DNA from 4 places in the Streptomyces sp. f51 genome. Region 3 is predicted to be linked to each of the others. Evidence: riboswitches for the same ligand, from Rfam matches in the RefSeq annotation. Region 3 holds a riboswitch; each other region holds the start of a gene.

Region 1 (4,205 bases), 2.3 Mb from region 3:
CGCGGTCCTCGGGCTCGGCGCCCAGGGCGGCGAGGAGATCGTCCTCGCGTCGGACGCCGAGGGCGCGGACATCGCCCTCGACCGTCTGGCGAAGCTGGTCGCCGAGGGGCTCGACGAGCTCCCCGAGACCGTCTGAGGCGTCCTCCGGGTCAGGACACACGGCTGAGCCGCGCCCCCCTTGACCGGGGGCGCGGCTCAGCCGTTTTCCGTACGTCGCCCGGAAATTCTCCGGGCACCCCGCACCGCCTTCGCGGCAGGGCCGCAGGAATGGCGTGCACGATAATTCCGGACACACGAATAAAAGGGCATCAGAAATGAGCCCCCACCGAATATCCCTCTTTGTATACGGCGCCCGTGTTAATGACGCAGGCCCGTCATGTTTACGGGATGTTGCGAACTCCTCACACGGTCCGGCCGTTCGGCGCCGGGAAACCGGAGCCGGTGCGCGGCCATGGCGCGCTCGGTGTGCAGGGCCGTGATCGCGCGGGCCCGCTCGCTGTCGCCGCGGGCGACGGCGTCCACGATGCCGCCGTGCTCCGCCCAGGACTCCGCCGGGTCGGCCGGCGCGTCCACCGAGTACATCCAGGCGATCTTGTGGCGCAACTGCGAGAGCGTGGAGGTGAGCGCGGAACTGCCGGACGCCTGGGCGAGCGTCTCGTGGAACCAGCCGCCCAGCGAGCGCAGATCCTCGCTGTTGCCCCGCCTGGAGCGCTCCTGGCCCAGCCTGACCAGGCCGCGCAGCACCTTGAGGTGAGCCTCCGTGCGCCGCTGCGCGGCCCGCGCGGCACCCAGCGGCTCCAGCAGCATGCGCATCTCCAGGAGGTCCGCGGCCTCCTGCTCGGTGGGCTCCGCGACACAGGCGCCCGCGTGCCGACGGGTGACCACGAAGCCCTCGGCCTCCAGGGTGCGCAGGGCCTCGCGCACGGGGACGCGCGAGACGCCGTAGCGCCGCGCGAGCAGTTCCTCGGTGAGGCGGCCGCCGCGCTCGTAGACACCCGCGACGATGTCGTCACGGATCGCCGTGCACACCGAGTGCGCCGGAATACGCATGACCGACCTCCGCTTTAATCCCCGTGAAACGCCGACGATTGACGCTTCTTCAGTGACTCTATTGCAGGAGGCGTGAATTTCCGATGGCATGCCTGAACCCATGGATATTTTTTGGACAGACGGCGTCCGGAAACGACGATGCCCCGGCTCGGTGAGCCGGGGCATCGAAAGCGGTGAAGAAGCCGCGAAGCGGTCGTCAGACGTTGACGCCGTGCGAGCGCAGGTACGCGACCGGGTCCATGTCCGAGCCGTACTCGGCGGTCGTACGGGCCTCGAAGTGCAGGTGCGGTCCCGTGGTGTTGCCGGTGTCCCCGGAGAGGCCGATCTGCTGACCCGGGGTGACCGCCTGCCCCACGGACACACCGATGGACGACAGGTGGCCGTACATGGTGTACGTGCCGTCATGCATCTTGATCACGACTTGATTGCCGTAGGCGCCGCCCCAGCCGGCCGTGACGACCGTGCCGGAGCCGACGGCGTGGACCGAGGTGCCGGACGCGGCGTGGAAGTCGACGCCGGTGTGGCTGCCCGAGGACCAGAGGCTGCTGCTCGCCTTGTAACCGGTGGAGACGTACGAACCGGTGATCGGCAGGACGAACGTGTTCAGGCGCTTGCGCTCGGCCTCGCGGGCGGCGCGCGCCTTGGCCTCGCGGAGCTGCGTGGCCTGGGCGGCGGCCTGCTTGCGTGCCGTCTGCTCGGCCTGCTTGCGCGCGGCGGCCTCGTCGGCGGCGCGCTGCTGCGCGAAGGCCTGGGCGTCGATCTGGTCGGCGACCGCGTCGTTCAGGGTGACGGTCTGGGTCAGCCCGGTCTGCTCGACGGTGGCCTCCGCGGCGAACGCGGGAGCGGCCAGGGTTCCGATCACACCGGTGGTGGTGAGCGCCGCGACCCCGACGGCGGTCGTGGTGGTGCTGTGCACCCGGCTGCTCGTACGACGATGCTTGCCGGTGCCACAGGTGAACGCCATGTAGGGGCTGATCCTTTCCTTCCCTCTCGCCTACCGGGTTAGCTGACGGGTTCGGAGCAGGAAGGTCTCCTACGGACCCCCTCCGGAGAGGGCGTCCGATTCACCCCAGGGACTGCGTGGGTCCCCGGCTCCCCTGACTCGCGTCATGGGGGACTCGGCGATGACTGTCCGGTGCCGCGGGCGCGGCGCACTGCGTGACGAACAGTCGGACCGACGCTAGACGGGGCCTCATTCGAACAACAAACGGATCACGATTTTTGTAACGCATGCCACAGGGCAGAAGGGGTAACCCCTGCACGAATACGGACATCTTGGGGGCTGCGGCCGTCAAGAGGAGGGCCCTGACGGCTCTTCAGCCGTCAGGGCCCTCCTGGGTCGCGCGGGTGCTACTCGGCCGCCACCACGGTGACTTCACCGATTCCGAGGGCCCTGACCGGCTCCGCGATCTGCGCCGCGTCGCCCACCAGGACGGTCACCAGACGGTCCGTCGGGAAGGCGTTCACCGCCGCCGCGGTGGCCTCCACGGTGCCCGTGGCGGCCAGTTGGCGGTAGAGCGTCGACTGGTAGTCGTCCGGCAGGTGCTGCTCGACCTGGTCGGCGAGCGTGCTCGCGACGGCCGCCGCCGTCTCGAACTTCAGGGGCGCGACACCCACCAGGTTCTGCACGGCGACGTCGCGCTCCGTGTCGGTCAGCCCCTCGGCCGCGAGGGTGCGCAGCACCTTCCACAGGTCGTCGAGCGCAGGACCGGTGTTGGGGGTGTCGACCGAGCCGCTGATGGCGAGCATCGCGGCCCCCGTGCCGTCCGGCGCGGAGCGCAGGACCTGCCCGAACGCCCGAACGCCGTACGTGTAGCCCTTCTCCTCGCGCAGGACGCGGTCCAGGCGCGAGGTGAGGGTGCCGCCGAGGCAGTACGTGCCGAGGACCTGGGCGGGCCACACGCGCTCGTGCCGGTCGGCGCCGACACGGCCGATGAGCAGCTGCGTCTGGACCGCGCCGGGACGGTCGACGATGATCACGCGGCCGGTGTCGTCGGCGGTCACCGGCGGCACGGGAAGCGGCTCGGCGGACGAGCCGGTCCAGGAACCGAGCGTGTCGGCGAGCAGCTCGTCGAGGTCGACGCCGGTCAGGTCGCCCACGACGACCGCGGTGGCCGTGGCGGGGCGCACGTGCTTCTCGTAGAAGGCGCGCACGGCCGAGGAGTCGATGCTCCGGACGGTCTCCTCGGTGCCCTGACGCGGGCGCGCCATGCGCGCGCTCGCCGGGAACAGCTCCTTGGAGAGCTCCTTGGCCGCGCGACGGGCCGGGTTCGCCGTCTCGTGCGGGATCTCGTCCAGCCGGTTGGTCACCAGCCGCTCTACCTCGCTGTCCGCGAACGCGGGGGCCCGCAGGGCGTCGGCGAGCAGGCCGAGGGCCTTGGCCAGGCGCGAGACGGGCACTTCGAGCGACAGGCGTACGCCGGGGTGGTCGGCGTGCGCGTCGAGCGTGGCGCCGCAGCGCTCCAGCTCGGCGGCGAAGTCCTCGGCCGAGTGCTTGTCGGTGCCCTCGGAGAAGGCGCGCGCCATGATCGTGGCGATGCCGTCCAGGCCCGCGGGCTCGGCGTCCAGCGGCGCGGCGAGGATCACCTCGACGGCGACGACCTGCTGGCCGGGGCGGTGGCAGCGCAGCACGGTCAGGCCGTTGTCCAGGGTGCCGCGCTCGGGGGCGGGGAACGCCCACGGCTTGGGCTGTCCGGCCTGGGGGCGGGGGTGGAAGTCCATGGTGGCGAGCTCGGTCACTTCGCCGCCTCCTCGTCGGTCTCGTCGGTCTCGTCGGCGGAGCCGGCGGCTTCGGCGGTGGTCGGCTCGTAGACGAGCACCGCGCGGTTGTCGGGGCGCAGGCGGGCCTTCGCGGCCTCCCTGACCTCGTCCGCCGTGACGTCGAGGACGCGCTGCACGGCGGTCAGGGCGAGCTGCGGGTCGCCGAACAGGACGGCGTAGCGGCACAGTTCGTCGGCGCGGCCGGCGACGGTACCGAGCCGGTCGAGCCATTCGCGCTCCAACTGGGCCTGGGCACGCTCCATTTCCCCGGCCGTGGGGCCCTCTTCGGCGAACCGGGCGAGCTCCTCGTCGACGGCGGCCTCGATGACCGGGACCTCGACGTCGCCGGACGTCTTCACGTCCAGCCACCCCAGGGAGGGTGCTCCGGCGAGCCG
Region 2 (4,205 bases), 510 kb from region 3:
GCAGCTTCAGCCTGGTCGAGGTGGAGAACCGGTCCCGGTCCTTCACGGCCATGAGTCCCGCCTCCCCGCTGCCGGCCCGCGGTGGGGGCCCGTCACGTGCGTACGTCCCCGCACACGGTACGGGACCGGGTACGGGGACGTACGGAGGGCGCGGGACGAGCCGTGCGGCTCAGCCCTAGAAGGCCGTGCTCGCTCAGCCCTTGAAGCGGGGGAACGCCGAGCGGCCCGCGTACACCGCGGCGTCGTCGAGGATCTCCTCGATGCGCAGCAGCTGGTTGTACTTGGCGACGCGGTCCGAGCGGGCCGGGGCGCCGGTCTTGATCTGACCGCAGTTCACGGCGACCGCGAGGTCGGCGATGGTGACGTCCTCGGTCTCGCCGGAACGGTGGGACATCATGCACTTGAAGCCGTTGCGCTGGGCCAGCTCGACGGCGTCCAGGGTCTCGGTCAGCGAACCGATCTGGTTGACCTTGACGAGCAGGGCGTTGGCGGAGCCCTCCTCGATGCCGCGGGCCAGACGCTCCGGGTTGGTGACGAAGAGGTCGTCGCCGACGATCTGGACCTTGTCGCCCAGCTTGTCGGTGATGACCTTCCAGCCGGCCCAGTCGTCCTCGTACAGCGGGTCCTCGATGGAGACGAGCGGGTACGCGGAGACGAGCTCCTCGTAGTACTCGGTCATCTCGGCGGCCGAGCGGGACTTGCCCTCGAACTCGTACTTGCCGTCCTTGTAGAACTCGGACGCGGCGACGTCGAGGGCGAGCGCGATCTGCTCGCCGGGGACGTAGCCGGCCTGCTTGATGGCCTCGACGATGAGGTCGAGGGCGGCGCGGTTGGACTCCAGGTTCGGGGCGAAGCCGCCCTCGTCGCCGAGTCCGGTGGACAGGCCCTTGGTCTTCAGCACCTTCTTGAGGGTGTGGTAGACCTCGGCGCCCCAGCGCAGGGCCTCGGAGAAGGACTCCGCGCCGATCGGGGCGATCATGAACTCCTGGATGTCCACGTTGGAGTCGGCGTGCGAGCCGCCGTTCAGGATGTTCATCATCGGAACGGGCAGCAGGTGCGCGTTCGGGCCGCCCAGGTAGCGGAAGAGCGGCAGGTCGGACGCCTCGGAGGCGGCGTGCGCGACGGCCAGCGAGACGCCGAGGATGGCGTTGGCGCCGAGCGAGCCCTTGTTGTCGGTGGCGTCGAGGTCGAACATCGCCTGGTCGATCAGGCGCTGCTCGGTGGCGTCGTAGCCGACGAGCTCCGGGCCGATCTGCTCGATGACGGCGAGGACGGCCTTCTCGACACCCTTGCCCTGGTAGCGGTTGGGGTCACCGTCGCGAAGCTCGATGGCCTCGAACGCTCCGGTGGAAGCGCCGGACGGAACGGCGGCACGACCCGTGCTGCCGTCGTCGAGGCCGACCTCGACCTCGACCGTGGGGTTGCCTCGGGAGTCCAGGATTTCCCGGGCTACGACGACGTCGATGGACGGCACGAGCATCTCCTTATGGGATGTGACGCGGGTACGCGGAGCTTGGCAGCCCCGCGGGATGAGCCTAACCGGCTCACGGGGATCGGCCAGCGATCGACCACCCCTTGAGCGGAACTGAGCGTACATATTGTTCCTGAACGGAACAAAAAAAGACATAAAAAACCCCGCTCCGGTGCGTGCGGGGGAACACGCGCCGGAGCGGGGAGCCCGTGGGGACGGGGAACCTCGGAGGTCTCCGTGCGGGGGCCTCACGAGGGAGCTTTCGCTCGCGCGGGCGGTGCGGCGCCGGTCCACGGCCTCCCTCCGCCGAAGGAGGCCGGTCGGCCGGCGTGCCGCACTGCTCAGTGGAGGTGCAGCTGCTGGCCCGGGTAGATGACGTCGGCGTCGGCGACGATGTCCTTGTTCAGCTTGAACAGCTTCTGCCAGCCGCCCTTGACGTGCTTCTTCTCGGCGATCGAGCTCAGGGTGTCGCCCTTGACGACCTTGTACTCGCCGTCACCCTTCTTGACCTTCTTGCCGGTCGGCGTGGTGACGGTCTTCTGGGCGGCGGGGCGCTCCGCGGAACGGGAGGCGGGCTGCTCCGTCGTACGGGTGGCGGGGGCGCTCTGCGAGGCGCTCGACGAGGAGGGCGCGGACGGGGCCGCCGGGGCCGAGCCGCCGCCGTACGGGGTGCTCGACAGACCGGTGCCGCAGGTCGGCCAGGCGCCCTTGCCCTGCGCGGCCAGGACCTTCTCGCCGATGGCGATCTGCTGCGACTTCGAGGCCTGGTCGGCGCTCGAGGCGTAGGCGGTGCCGCCGTACGCGGCCCAGGTGGAGGAGGAGAACTGAAGGCCGCCGTAGTAACCGTTGCCGGTGTTGATCGACCAGTTGCCGCCGGACTCGCACTGGGCGACGGCGTCCCACTCGGAGGCGGTGGCGGCGGAGGCGCTGCCGGCCGCCATCAGCGGGGCGGCGATGGCGACACCGGTGACACCGGCGAGAGCGGCGACGCGGGTGGCCTTGTTCGGGCGGCGGTGCTTGCCCTTGCTGGAGAACAGCATGGAGAGATCCCCTCACCGACGCCTGCGAGGTGAGCTGTCGGGTTCGGGCCGAATGAGTTGCCCGGCCACGTGCCTCGGATCCCGTCTCCAGGACATCCGGCACGCGGCTTCACCCCAAGCCGATCCCGGACGTCTCTCGACTCCCGGGCCCGGCACTTACCTTGGGTCCCCCGCTCCTGCCTACGGCGCATGACGCGACGACTGTTCCCGTACGGCCGTTGGCAGGATTCGGCGTTGCGACCGTCGGGGCCCGCTGTGGCGAGCGGTCACGACCGTAAGCAGTCGATCGGCGGAAATTCAAAGACGATCAGGGCTTCTGAGACCCATCTCTCACTTGCACCAAATGGGACATTCCGCAGCGAACCGTGACGCGAACTCCCGCTACTGCTGGGCCGTTTCGGCGACGACGGCAATGCTCCGACCAGGGACGACGAGGCCGGGACCACTGTCGGCGGCCGACGTGTCGGCGGCGGCCAGCTTGTCCCAGTCGGTACCGAGGCCGAGGTCGTCGGAACCGTCCCAGATGCTGCCCAAGACCTGTGCGGCGTACGAGGCGTCGGCGGTGTCGCTCCCGGCGCTCGCCGCGTGCCGTCCGGCGGAGCCGTCGGCGGCGTCGCCGGCCGTGTTCTCGGAGGCCTCGCCGCGGTGCCGTCCGGTACCGCTGCCCGGGGTGGCGGAGGCGCTCGAAGAGGCTTTCTTCTGGACCGACTTGGACGAATCAGCCGATTTGTCGGTCTTGTCCGCCGTCGCGTCCGCGGTGCCGGAGGTCTGCGAGGCGCTGGGCGCCGGGGTGCTGTCGGCCGAGGCCGAGGAGCCGCCCGAACCGGACGCGTCACTCGAAGCGGACGAACTGGGCGTAGTCGACAAACCGGAGGAAACATAGGAACTGGAGTCGTCGCCGCCCGACGAGTCGCCGGCCACGCCCGTGTCGACGCTGATCTCGCCCGAGCCCTTGCTGAGCCCGGAGAGCGGACCACAGGTCGGCCACGCCTTGAGACCCTGGTCGGCGAGCACCTTCTCGGCGACGGCTATCTGCTGCGAGCGGCTGGCCTGGTCGGCGGTCGGGGCGTAGTCGAGGCCGCCGTGCGCCTCCCAGTTGTCCTGGTCGAGCTGAAGGCCGCCGTAGTAGCCGTTGCCCTGGTTGGCGCTCCACGCGCCACCGCTCTCGCACTGCGCCACCCGGTCCCAGGTGGTTCCGTCGGCGGCGCTCGCGCTCGCCGCGGCGAGCAGCGGGATGGCGATCGCCGATCCGGTCACCCCCGCGGCGACGATGAGCGCGGGAGCCTGACGAGGGCGACGGTGACGGCCGTTCCCGGAGAGCATGCGGAAGCCTTTCGCGTGACAGCGGGGAGCAGCGCGGCTCCCGTCAATCCGGAAGCATGGGTGCCGCGTTGATGGGTGAACGTAGCCGCAGTCGATCGCTGGTTACAAGTCGATGCAGTACAGATCACGCGAAGATCACAGATTTGATGGACCGTCATGTTCCGGTAGCCGTGGGAGCGCTCTTTCCGGTATGCGGAAGGATCACTTCAGCAGGGGTGACGAAGGGTCGGCGATGGGCCGATCAAGGCCTATTTGACCGGGGTGAACTCCACCGGAAGCGTGCGCAATCCCCGCATAATGAGCCCTCCGCGCCAGCGCAAATCGGCCGATTCTCCGGCGAGTTGGATGTCGGGAAGCCGGCTGAGGAGCGT
Region 3 (4,205 bases):
GCGCCTCGCGGCCCGTTCCGTGCGCCCGGCTCATCCTCGACTCCGGTGTGCGGCGGGTCGTCACCGCCTGGCGCGAGCCCGACACCTTCGTCACGGACGCCGACGGGAACGGGCTCCTCGCCGCGGCGGGCGCCGAGGTCGTGGTCCTTCCCGAGTACGCGGACCGCGCCCAGGCCCCCAACCGGCATCTGCCGGCCCGGCCCTAGGGGCCCGGTTCAAAGTGTGTGCTCCGGGTCCCGCGAATGGCGTACACTGGTGTCAACGACGCGGGGTGGAGCAGCTCGGTAGCTCGCTGGGCTCATAACCCAGAGGTCGCAGGTTCAAATCCTGTCCCCGCTACTGAAGACCAAAGGCCGGAACTCGGATTCACGAGTTCCGGCCTTTGGCATGTGCTTTCCACCGGCCTTGTTTCTCCGGCCGTCCACCGACCTTCCTCCGTCGGTCCTCGTTTCCATCGGTCCTCGTTTCCGCCGGTCCTCTTTCCGCCGGTCCGTCTTTTTTGCCGGCGGGTGCCGTCCTCCCCCGGTCGGGCCACACCGGTCGCCCGCCGCCACCGCACCGGTTCTTCTGGACGCGTGGGGCAGCCAGGAGGTGAGCGGCGGACCGGACGACACGACGACCGGACCGGCCGTCCGTCCCCCGGCGCCGGACGGCCCGGGAGCGCTCCACCACCCGGACCCGCCGAAGCCTGGCCGCGCAGGCTCGTGTGCGTCCGCGCCTTCGTCCGGGCCCTGCCCGTGCTGCTCGTCGTCGCCGGGATCCTCTACGACTGCTTCACCCCCGCCGAATTCACCGCGGCCCCCTTCTTCACGGCCGCGCCCCTGGTCGCCGCACCCCTCTCCTCGCCGCGCGGCACCGTTCTCGCCGGAGCCCTCGCCGTCGGCGCGGTGCTCACGGTCCACCTCCTGCTCGGCATCGTCCTGCACGTCGACGCCGTCACCGAGGTGGTCACCGTGGCGACGGCCGCCGTCCTGGCCGTCCTCATCAACGTCGTGGTCCGGCGCGGCGACGAACGGCTCGCCTCGGTCCGGGAGATCGCCGAGTTCGCGCAGCGCGCCGTCCTGCCCGAGCCCGAGGCCCGGATCGCCGGACTCGAGGTCGCCGCCCGCTACGAGGCGGCGCAGGAGGACGCGTTCATCGGCGGCGACCTGTACGCGGTGCAGGACTCCCCGCACGGCGTCCGGCTGGTCGTCGGGGACGTGCGCGGGAAGGGGATGACCGCGGTGGCCGCCGTCGCCACGGTGGTCGGCGCGTTCCGGGAGGCGGCCGAGCAGGAGGCGACCCTCCAGGGCGTCGCGGGGCGCCTGGAGCGGGCGCTGACGCGCGCGGGCTCCCGCCGTGACGGCGTCGAGGCGGCCGAGGGGTTCACCACGGCGGTCCTCGCCGAGATCCCGCGCGGCGAGGGCGTCGTACGCGTCGTCAACCGGGGGCATCCGCCGCCCCTCCTGCTGGGCCCGGACGGCACGCTCGCCGTCCTCTCCGCCGAGACGTTCGCGCTTCCCCTCGGGTTGAGCGAGCTGGGTGGCCCGTGCGCCCCCACGGTGCAGCACCGCTTCCCGCGCGGGGCGACGCTGCTCCTGCACACCGACGGGCTCTCCGAGGCCCGCGATCCGCGGGGGGAGTTCTACGACCCGGCCGCCTGGCTGGCCGGTCGGGTCTTCCCCGGTCCCGACGCGCTGCTGGCCGCCCTCTTCGAGGCCGTCTGCCGACACACGGGCGGCGCGCTGACGGACGACCTGGCGCTGCTCGCCGTCCGGCGCCCGTGACGCGGGCCGCCGGCGCGAGGCCAACTCGCCCGTTTTTCATCGCTCATGACCCCAAAGTCCAGACCAAAAGGCGTTAACGATCAGTCGGAACATCTTGGAATTCAGTGGCCGGGTCTATTAACGTTCGATAACGCAGCGCGGCCGTAACAGCCGTCACAAGAGGTGGCTCCGTGCGCACGCGCCGAATCCCGCAAGGGAACCGGGGACCCACATCGTGGGGTGAATCGAGCGTAATCCGCCGTAACAGCACGGTGGCAGTACGCCCGTAGGAGACCTTCCTGCTCCGAACCCGTCAGCTAACCCGGTAGGCGGCATGGAAGGAAAGGAGTGCGCCCACGTGGCGTCCAACCGGCCCGCTCAGCCAACCCCGTTCGCGCCGAACGAAACGCACACCTTCGGCTACGGCAAGGACGAGGAAACCTGGGAGGAGTGGAATCCCACCGCGGATTCCGTCGCTCCCGTCCGCGGCCGGCACCGCACGGGCAAGCAGCGCGGCGGAGGACTCGCCCGCAGCTCCACGGTTCTCGGCGTCGGCGTCATCGCCGCCGTCGGCGGGGGCGGCATCGCGAGCGCCGCCCCGGGCAAGGCGCCCGTCTCGATCTCGCTGCCCGACCTGTCGTCGGTCACCGCGTCGGCCAAGGCCCTGATATCGGACAGCGGATCCAGCACGCCCAAGGGCTCCACGACCCCGCTCACCAGCGCCGGTCTGACCACCGCCGACGAGGCCCACGGCGCCACCGACGCCGGTGAGGCGCTGCGCGACCGCATCATGCAGCAGGCCAAGTCGCAGCAGAACCGCGCCGACACCGCCTCGCAGCAGGCCGCCCAGAACGCCGCCGCGAAGAAGGCCGTCGCGACTGCCGCCAAGCAGCAGGACGCCGCGGAGGCCAAGGCCGCCGCCGCGAAGAAGAAGGCGGAGGAGGCGGCCAAGGCGAAGGCCGAGCAGGAGCGCCTCGCCGAACTCGCCAAGAGCTACTCGCTGCCGACCTCCTCGTACACCCTGACCTCGCGCTTCGGCGAGGCCGGCTCGATGTGGTCCTCCGGGTACCACACCGGACTCGACTTCGCGGCGCCCACCGGCACGCTCATCAAGGCGATCCACAGCGGCACCGTCACCGAGGCCGGCTGGGCGGGCGCGTACGGCTACCGCACGATCCTCACCCTCGACGACGGCACGGAGCTGTGGTTCTGCCACCAATCCTCCATCGCCGTCAGCGTGGGCCAGAAGGTCGCCACCGGCGATGTCATCGGCCGGGTGGGCGCGACGGGCAACGTCACCGGGCCGCACCTGCACCTCGAAGTGCACCCCGACGGCAACCCCACCGGCATCGACCCGATGGCATGGCTCCAGAGCAAGGGCCTCAACCCCTGATCTCAGGCAAGGGCCTCGCCCCCTGATCCCCGGTGGTCCCGACGCCACCCCCCTGCGTCAGGACCACCGGTCAGGCGGGCCCGGACCCCCGCGCCCACCCGGGCCGTCCCGAGGTGATTGCGGAATACATCCATCCGGTGCGGCTGTTGAGGTCGTACATGACTTCTCTTCGCAAGCTCGGTGCGTCCGACCTCGAGGTCTTCCCGCTCTCCCTCGGGGGCAACGTCTTCGGCTGGACGGCCGACGAGACCCGGTCCTTCGCGGTGCTCGACGCCTACGCGGCCGCCGGCGGCAACTTCCTCGACACGGCCGACTCCTACTCGGCCTGGGTCGAGGGCAACGAGGGCGGCGAGTCCGAGACCATCATCGGCAAGTGGCTGAAGACCCGCGGCAACCGCGAGGACATCGTGGTCGCCACCAAGGTCAGCCAGCACCCCGCCTACCCGGGGCTGTCCGGTGCCAACATCAAGGCCGCGGCCGACGCCTCGCTGCGCCGCCTGGGCACCGACCACATCGACCTCTACTACACGCACTTCGACAAGACCGAGGTGCCGGTCGAAGAGATCATCGGTGCCCTCGACGACCTGGTGAAGGCCGGCAAGGTGCGGCACATCGCCGCCTCCAACATCTCGCCGGAGCGGCTGCGGGAGTCCCTGGAGTTCTCCGACCGCGAGGGTCTCGCCCGCTACGTCGCGCTCCAGCCGCACTACAACCTCGTCTCGCGCGACACCTACGAGGGCGCCCTGCTGGACGTCGCCTCCCAGGCGGGTCTGGCGGCCGTCCCGTACTTCGCGCTCGCCGCCGGGTTCCTCACCGGCAAGTACCGCCCCGGCACGGAGGTCGACTCGCCCCGGGCGGCCGGCGCGGCCAAGCACCTCGCCACGGACCGCGGGCCGCGGGTCCTGGCCGCCCTCGACGAGATCGCCGGGGCCCACGGCGTCGCCGTCCCGACGGTCGCCCTCGCCTGGCTGGCCGCACAGCCGACGGTCGCCGCGCCGATCGCCTCCGCCCGCACGGTCGAGCAGCTCCCGGCCCTGCTGGGCGTCGCGGACCTGGTGCTGACGGAC
Region 4 (4,205 bases), 1.0 Mb from region 3:
AGCCTCGGTGGCGATCGCCGACCCGAGGACCGAGAGCCCTTGCGTGGCCACGCAGACGAGGAACACCTCGCCGGCCATACGGCGCCGCCAGTGCCGCAGGACGGCCAGGAGCAGGACCGGCCAGAGGACGGCCGACAGTGCGAGCAGGACCTCCGCGAGCCCCCGCCACCCCAGCACCGAGAACCGGGTGCCGAGCACGGTGGTCGCCGCGACCGCGTCGAGCCCCGCGGGCGTTCCGGCCCGTCGCGCCCACTGCTCCCGGTCGCCCAGCAGCCGGGCGAGGAAGTCCGAGGCGAGCCCGACCCAGGTGAGCGACGCGAGAACGAGCGCGATCCGGGAGAGGGTCTCGTGGCCGGTCAGATGCAGACCGATCGAGAGAATGCCGGTGGCCATGACGGCGGCCCCGGCGGCGGGTGCCCACCCCACCCACCAGGAGCGGAGCGGAATCATGTCCGTCATGTCCGGTGTGTCTGGCATGCGTCGATGCTAGGGACCCGCGGAGCGGTTGCGGGCGGGGCACGCTCGGGCGGGGGCGAAAACGCGGGGCGCGCGCGGGGACCGGTGAGCCCCGCGCGCGCCCCGCGATGCGGAGGTCCGGTCTACGCCGGGCGCACCACGCTGTGGATCGCCGACGTGCCGTCGTAGTAGATCGACTCCTCGCGGACGTACGCCCCCGGCTTCGGCGCGTGGATCATCATGCCGCCACCGATGTACAGGCCGACGTGGCTGATGTCGTCGTAGAAGAAGACGAGGTCGCCGGGCCGGGCGTCGGCGAGGGGGACCGTGGTGCCGGCGTTCACCTGGTCGTAGGTGACGCGCGGGAGGCTGACGCCCGCGGCCTTCCAGGCGGCCTGGGTCAGGCCCGAGCAGTCGTAGGAGTCGGGGCCGGTGGCGCCCCAGACGTACGGCTTGCCGATCTGGGCGCGGGCGAAGGCGAGCGCGTCGGCCGCCTTCGACGAGGAGCCCGTCGCCGTCGATCCCGTCGGCGACCCGGCCGTCGAGCCGGCGGCCGGGGTGCCCGTGCCGCTCGACGACGGCTGCGTCCGCTCGGCCTTGGCGGCGGCGGCCTGCTGCCGTGCCAGTTCCGCCGCCTTCGCCGCGGCCCGCTCCTGCTTCTTCCTCTCGATCGCCGCCAGCCGCGCCTTCTCCTCGGTGTTCAGCTTCGACAGGAGGTCGCGGGCCTCGGAGAGCTTCTGCTGCACCGCGGTCTTGGACGTCTTGAGCGCCTTCTGCGAGGCGGTCAGCGATTCGAGGTTCCGCGTGGCCTCCGCCCGCTTCCTGGTGGTGGCGGCCTGGTCGGTGATGTAGGCGTCGACGGCCGCCTTCTGGCGTTTCGTCAGACGGCTCATCAACTGGGTCTGGTCGAAGTAGTCCTGCGGGTTGTCCGCGAGCAGCAGGGTCGCCGTTCCGGGTGCGGCGGCCCCGGTCCTGTACTGCGCCGCCGCGAACGAACCCAGTTCCTCGCGCGCGGTGTTGAGCTTCTCGGTGCGCCGGGCGACGTCGTCGAGCAGGGTGTCGACGCGCTTGCGCTGCTCGGCGGTCTTCTCCCGGGTCGCGTTGTACTTGTTCGTGGCCGTCTCGGCCTGGTGGTAGAGGTCGTCGACCTTCTTCGAGACCGCTTCGATGCCGGGCCTCGGTTCGGCCGAGGGGGCCGCGGTGGCCGTCTGCGAGAGCAGGGCCACGGACGTGAGGGCCGCCGTGGCCAGGGCCGGGGTCCGTATGCCTGCGATGCGCGTACCCGTGGGACGCGCCTTGCGGTGTGACGCCAAGAGAGGCGACTCCTTCCGTCATCCGCCTGCCGAGTTAGCTGTCGGGTTCGGGCGGGTGGTTCCGGAAGGTTGCCCTACGGTCCGTGCCCCACAAGGCGGTTGGACCGATTCACCCCTTGGTCGGTGGGTCCCCGGCTCCGGCGGCCTCGCGGCGTACCGGATTCGGCGGAGGCCGCCCGGCCCGGCGATGTTCGCCGGTCGCGGTCGAGCGGCCTTGCGGCACGCTAGCCAACCGGTGTGGCCCGTGTGAAGGTTGATGGGCGATATGCCCGATACATTTTCGTGACCTGGGCCGCGCCCCGGGATCTGCGACGACGGAGTGCGGGCGTCCCCTGACTCCAAGTGTCCGGCCGGGCGCGTACGGTCATGGTGGCGCGCGTCACGACTTCCGGTGGAGTTCCCGAGGTGGCGGCGGGTTGTCAGTGGGGCGGCCTAGACTCGGAGAGCGATGAGCAGCCTCTTTGACGACAGCTTCCTGGCGGACCTCAAGCCCTCCGCGGCGCACGAGGACGAACACCCGCCGCCGCCCGAGGACGATCACGTACCGGAGCCGGTTCCGGACGATCTGTTCGGCGGGAAGTTCGACCTGCCGCCGACCCGTGACGCCTACTACCGCGACGGCGCGCCCAGGCCCGCCGTGGACCCGGCGGCCCTCCTGGACGGCCTGAACGAGAACCAGCGCGCGGCCGTGGTGCACTCCGGCTCCCCGCTGCTCATCGTGGCCGGCGCCGGCTCCGGCAAGACGCGCGTGCTCACGCACCGCATCGCCCACCTGCTCGGCGAGCGGAACGTCCACCCCGGCCAGATCCTCGCGATCACCTTCACGAACAAGGCCGCGGGCGAGATGAAGGAGCGCGTCGAGGCGCTCGTGGGCCCCCGCGCCAACGCGATGTGGGTGATGACCTTCCACAGCGCCTGCGTGCGCATCCTGCGCCGCGAGAGCAAGACGCTCGGCTTCACCTCGTCGTTCTCGATCTACGACGCCGCCGACTCCAAGCGTCTGATGGCGCTCGTCTGCCGTGATCTGGACCTCGACCCCAAGCGTTTCCCGCCGAAGTCCTTCAGCGCCAAGATCTCGAACCTGAAGAACGAGCTGATCGACGAGGAGGACTTCGCCGCCCAGGCCACCGACGGCTTCGAGAAGACCCTCGCCCAGGCCTACGCGATGTACCAGTCGAGGCTGCGCGAGGCCAACGCGCTCGACTTCGACGACCTGATCATGACCACGGTCAACCTCCTGCGCGCCTTCCCGGACGTGGCCGAGCACTACCGCCGCCGCTTCCGGCACGTCCTGGTCGACGAGTACCAGGACACCAACCACGCGCAGTACGCCCTCGTCCGCGAACTCGTGGGGACCTCCGAGCACCCCGTGGACGTACCGCCCAACGCGTACGACCTGCCTCCGGCCGAACTGTGCGTGGTGGGTGACGCGGACCAGTCGATCTACGCCTTCCGCGGCGCGACCATCCGCAACATCCTCCAGTTCGAGGAGGACTACCCGAACGCGACGACGATCCTCCTGGAGCAGAACTACCGCTCCACCCAGACGATCCTGTCCGCCGCCAACGCGGTCATCGAGCGCAACGAGTCCCGCCGCCCCAAGAACCTGTGGACCAACGCCGGCGCGGGCTCGAACATCACGGGGTACGTCGCGGACACCGAGCACGACGAGGCCCAGTTCGTCGCCGACGAGATAGACCGCCTCACCGACGCGGGCGAGGCGAGGGCCGGCGACGTCGCGGTCTTCTACCGCACGAACGCCCAGTCCCGTGTCTTCGAAGAGGTCTTCATCCGCGTCGGCCTGCCGTACAAGGTCGTCGGCGGTGTCCGCTTCTACGAGCGCAAGGAGGTCCGGGACGTCCTCGCCTACCTCAGGGTGCTGGCCAACCCCGAGGACTCCGTCCCGATGCGCCGCATCCTGAACGTGCCCAAGCGCGGCATCGGCGACCGCGCCGAGGCGATGATCGATGCCCTGTCGCAGCGCGAGAAGATCAGCTTCCCGCAGGCGCTGCGCCGCGTCGACGAGGCCTACGGCATGGCCGCGCGGTCCACCAACGCGGTCAAGCGGTTCAACACGCTCATGGAGGACCTCCGTACGATCGTCGAGTCGGGCGCGGGCCCGGCCACCGTCCTGGAGGCCGTCCTCGAACGCACCGGATATCTCGCCGAGTTGCAGGCCTCGACCGACCCGCAGGACGAGACCCGGATCGAGAACCTCCAGGAACTCGCCGCCGTGGCCCTGGAGTTCGAGCAGGAGACCGGCGAGGGCGAGACCCCGCCCGGACTCTCCGCGTTCCTGGAGCGGGTCGCGCTCGTCGCCGACTCGGACCAGATCCCGGACGAGGAGGACGGCAACGGCGTCATCACCCTGATGACCCTGCACACCGCCAAGGGCCTCGAATTCCCCGTGGTCTTCCTGACCGGCATGGAGGACGG

The links. Region 3 has a riboswitch for cyclic di-AMP ahead of WJM95_RS15210 (M23 family metallopeptidase). Riboswitches for the same ligand answer to the same signal wherever they lie in the genome.
Region 1: another riboswitch for cyclic di-AMP. It lies ahead of WJM95_RS24985 (M23 family metallopeptidase); the one in region 3 lies ahead of WJM95_RS15210 (M23 family metallopeptidase).
Region 2: another riboswitch for cyclic di-AMP. It lies ahead of WJM95_RS13000 (transglycosylase family protein); the one in region 3 lies ahead of WJM95_RS15210 (M23 family metallopeptidase).
Region 4: another riboswitch for cyclic di-AMP. It lies ahead of WJM95_RS19700 (NlpC/P60 family protein); the one in region 3 lies ahead of WJM95_RS15210 (M23 family metallopeptidase).

The regions. Positions count from the first base shown of each region.
Region 1 is NZ_CP149798.1:5,742,628-5,746,832, reverse strand. Features, by position in the region: gene WJM95_RS24995 (HPr family phosphocarrier protein) at 1-136, shown strand, start outside; gene WJM95_RS24990 (GntR family transcriptional regulator) at 358-1,050, opposite strand; gene WJM95_RS24985 (M23 family metallopeptidase) at 1,247-2,014, opposite strand; cyclic di-AMP (ydaO/yuaA leader) riboswitch at 2,027-2,184, opposite strand; gene WJM95_RS24980 (pitrilysin family protein) at 2,401-3,789, opposite strand; gene WJM95_RS24975 (pitrilysin family protein) at 3,786-4,205, opposite strand, start outside.
Region 2 is NZ_CP149798.1:2,973,503-2,977,707, forward strand. Features, by position in the region: gene WJM95_RS12990 (septum formation initiator family protein) at 1-52, opposite strand, end outside; gene eno (phosphopyruvate hydratase) at 194-1,480, opposite strand; gene WJM95_RS13000 (transglycosylase family protein) at 1,813-2,511, opposite strand; cyclic di-AMP (ydaO/yuaA leader) riboswitch at 2,516-2,709, opposite strand; gene WJM95_RS13005 (transglycosylase family protein) at 2,893-3,834, opposite strand; gene WJM95_RS13010 (cytochrome P450) at 4,083-4,205, opposite strand, start outside.
Region 3 is NZ_CP149798.1:3,486,345-3,490,549, reverse strand. Features, by position in the region: gene WJM95_RS15225 (dihydrofolate reductase family protein) at 1-206, shown strand, start outside; tRNA gene WJM95_RS15220 (tRNA-Met) at 266-339, shown strand; gene WJM95_RS15215 (PP2C family protein-serine/threonine phosphatase) at 576-1,766, shown strand; cyclic di-AMP (ydaO/yuaA leader) riboswitch at 1,936-2,092, shown strand; gene WJM95_RS15210 (M23 family metallopeptidase) at 2,104-3,138, shown strand; gene WJM95_RS15205 (aldo/keto reductase) at 3,297-4,205, shown strand, end outside.
Region 4 is NZ_CP149798.1:4,486,579-4,490,783, forward strand. Features, by position in the region: gene WJM95_RS19695 (tellurite resistance/C4-dicarboxylate transporter family protein) at 1-477, opposite strand, end outside; gene WJM95_RS19700 (NlpC/P60 family protein) at 600-1,769, opposite strand; cyclic di-AMP (ydaO/yuaA leader) riboswitch at 1,777-1,947, opposite strand; gene pcrA (DNA helicase PcrA) at 2,218-4,205, shown strand, end outside.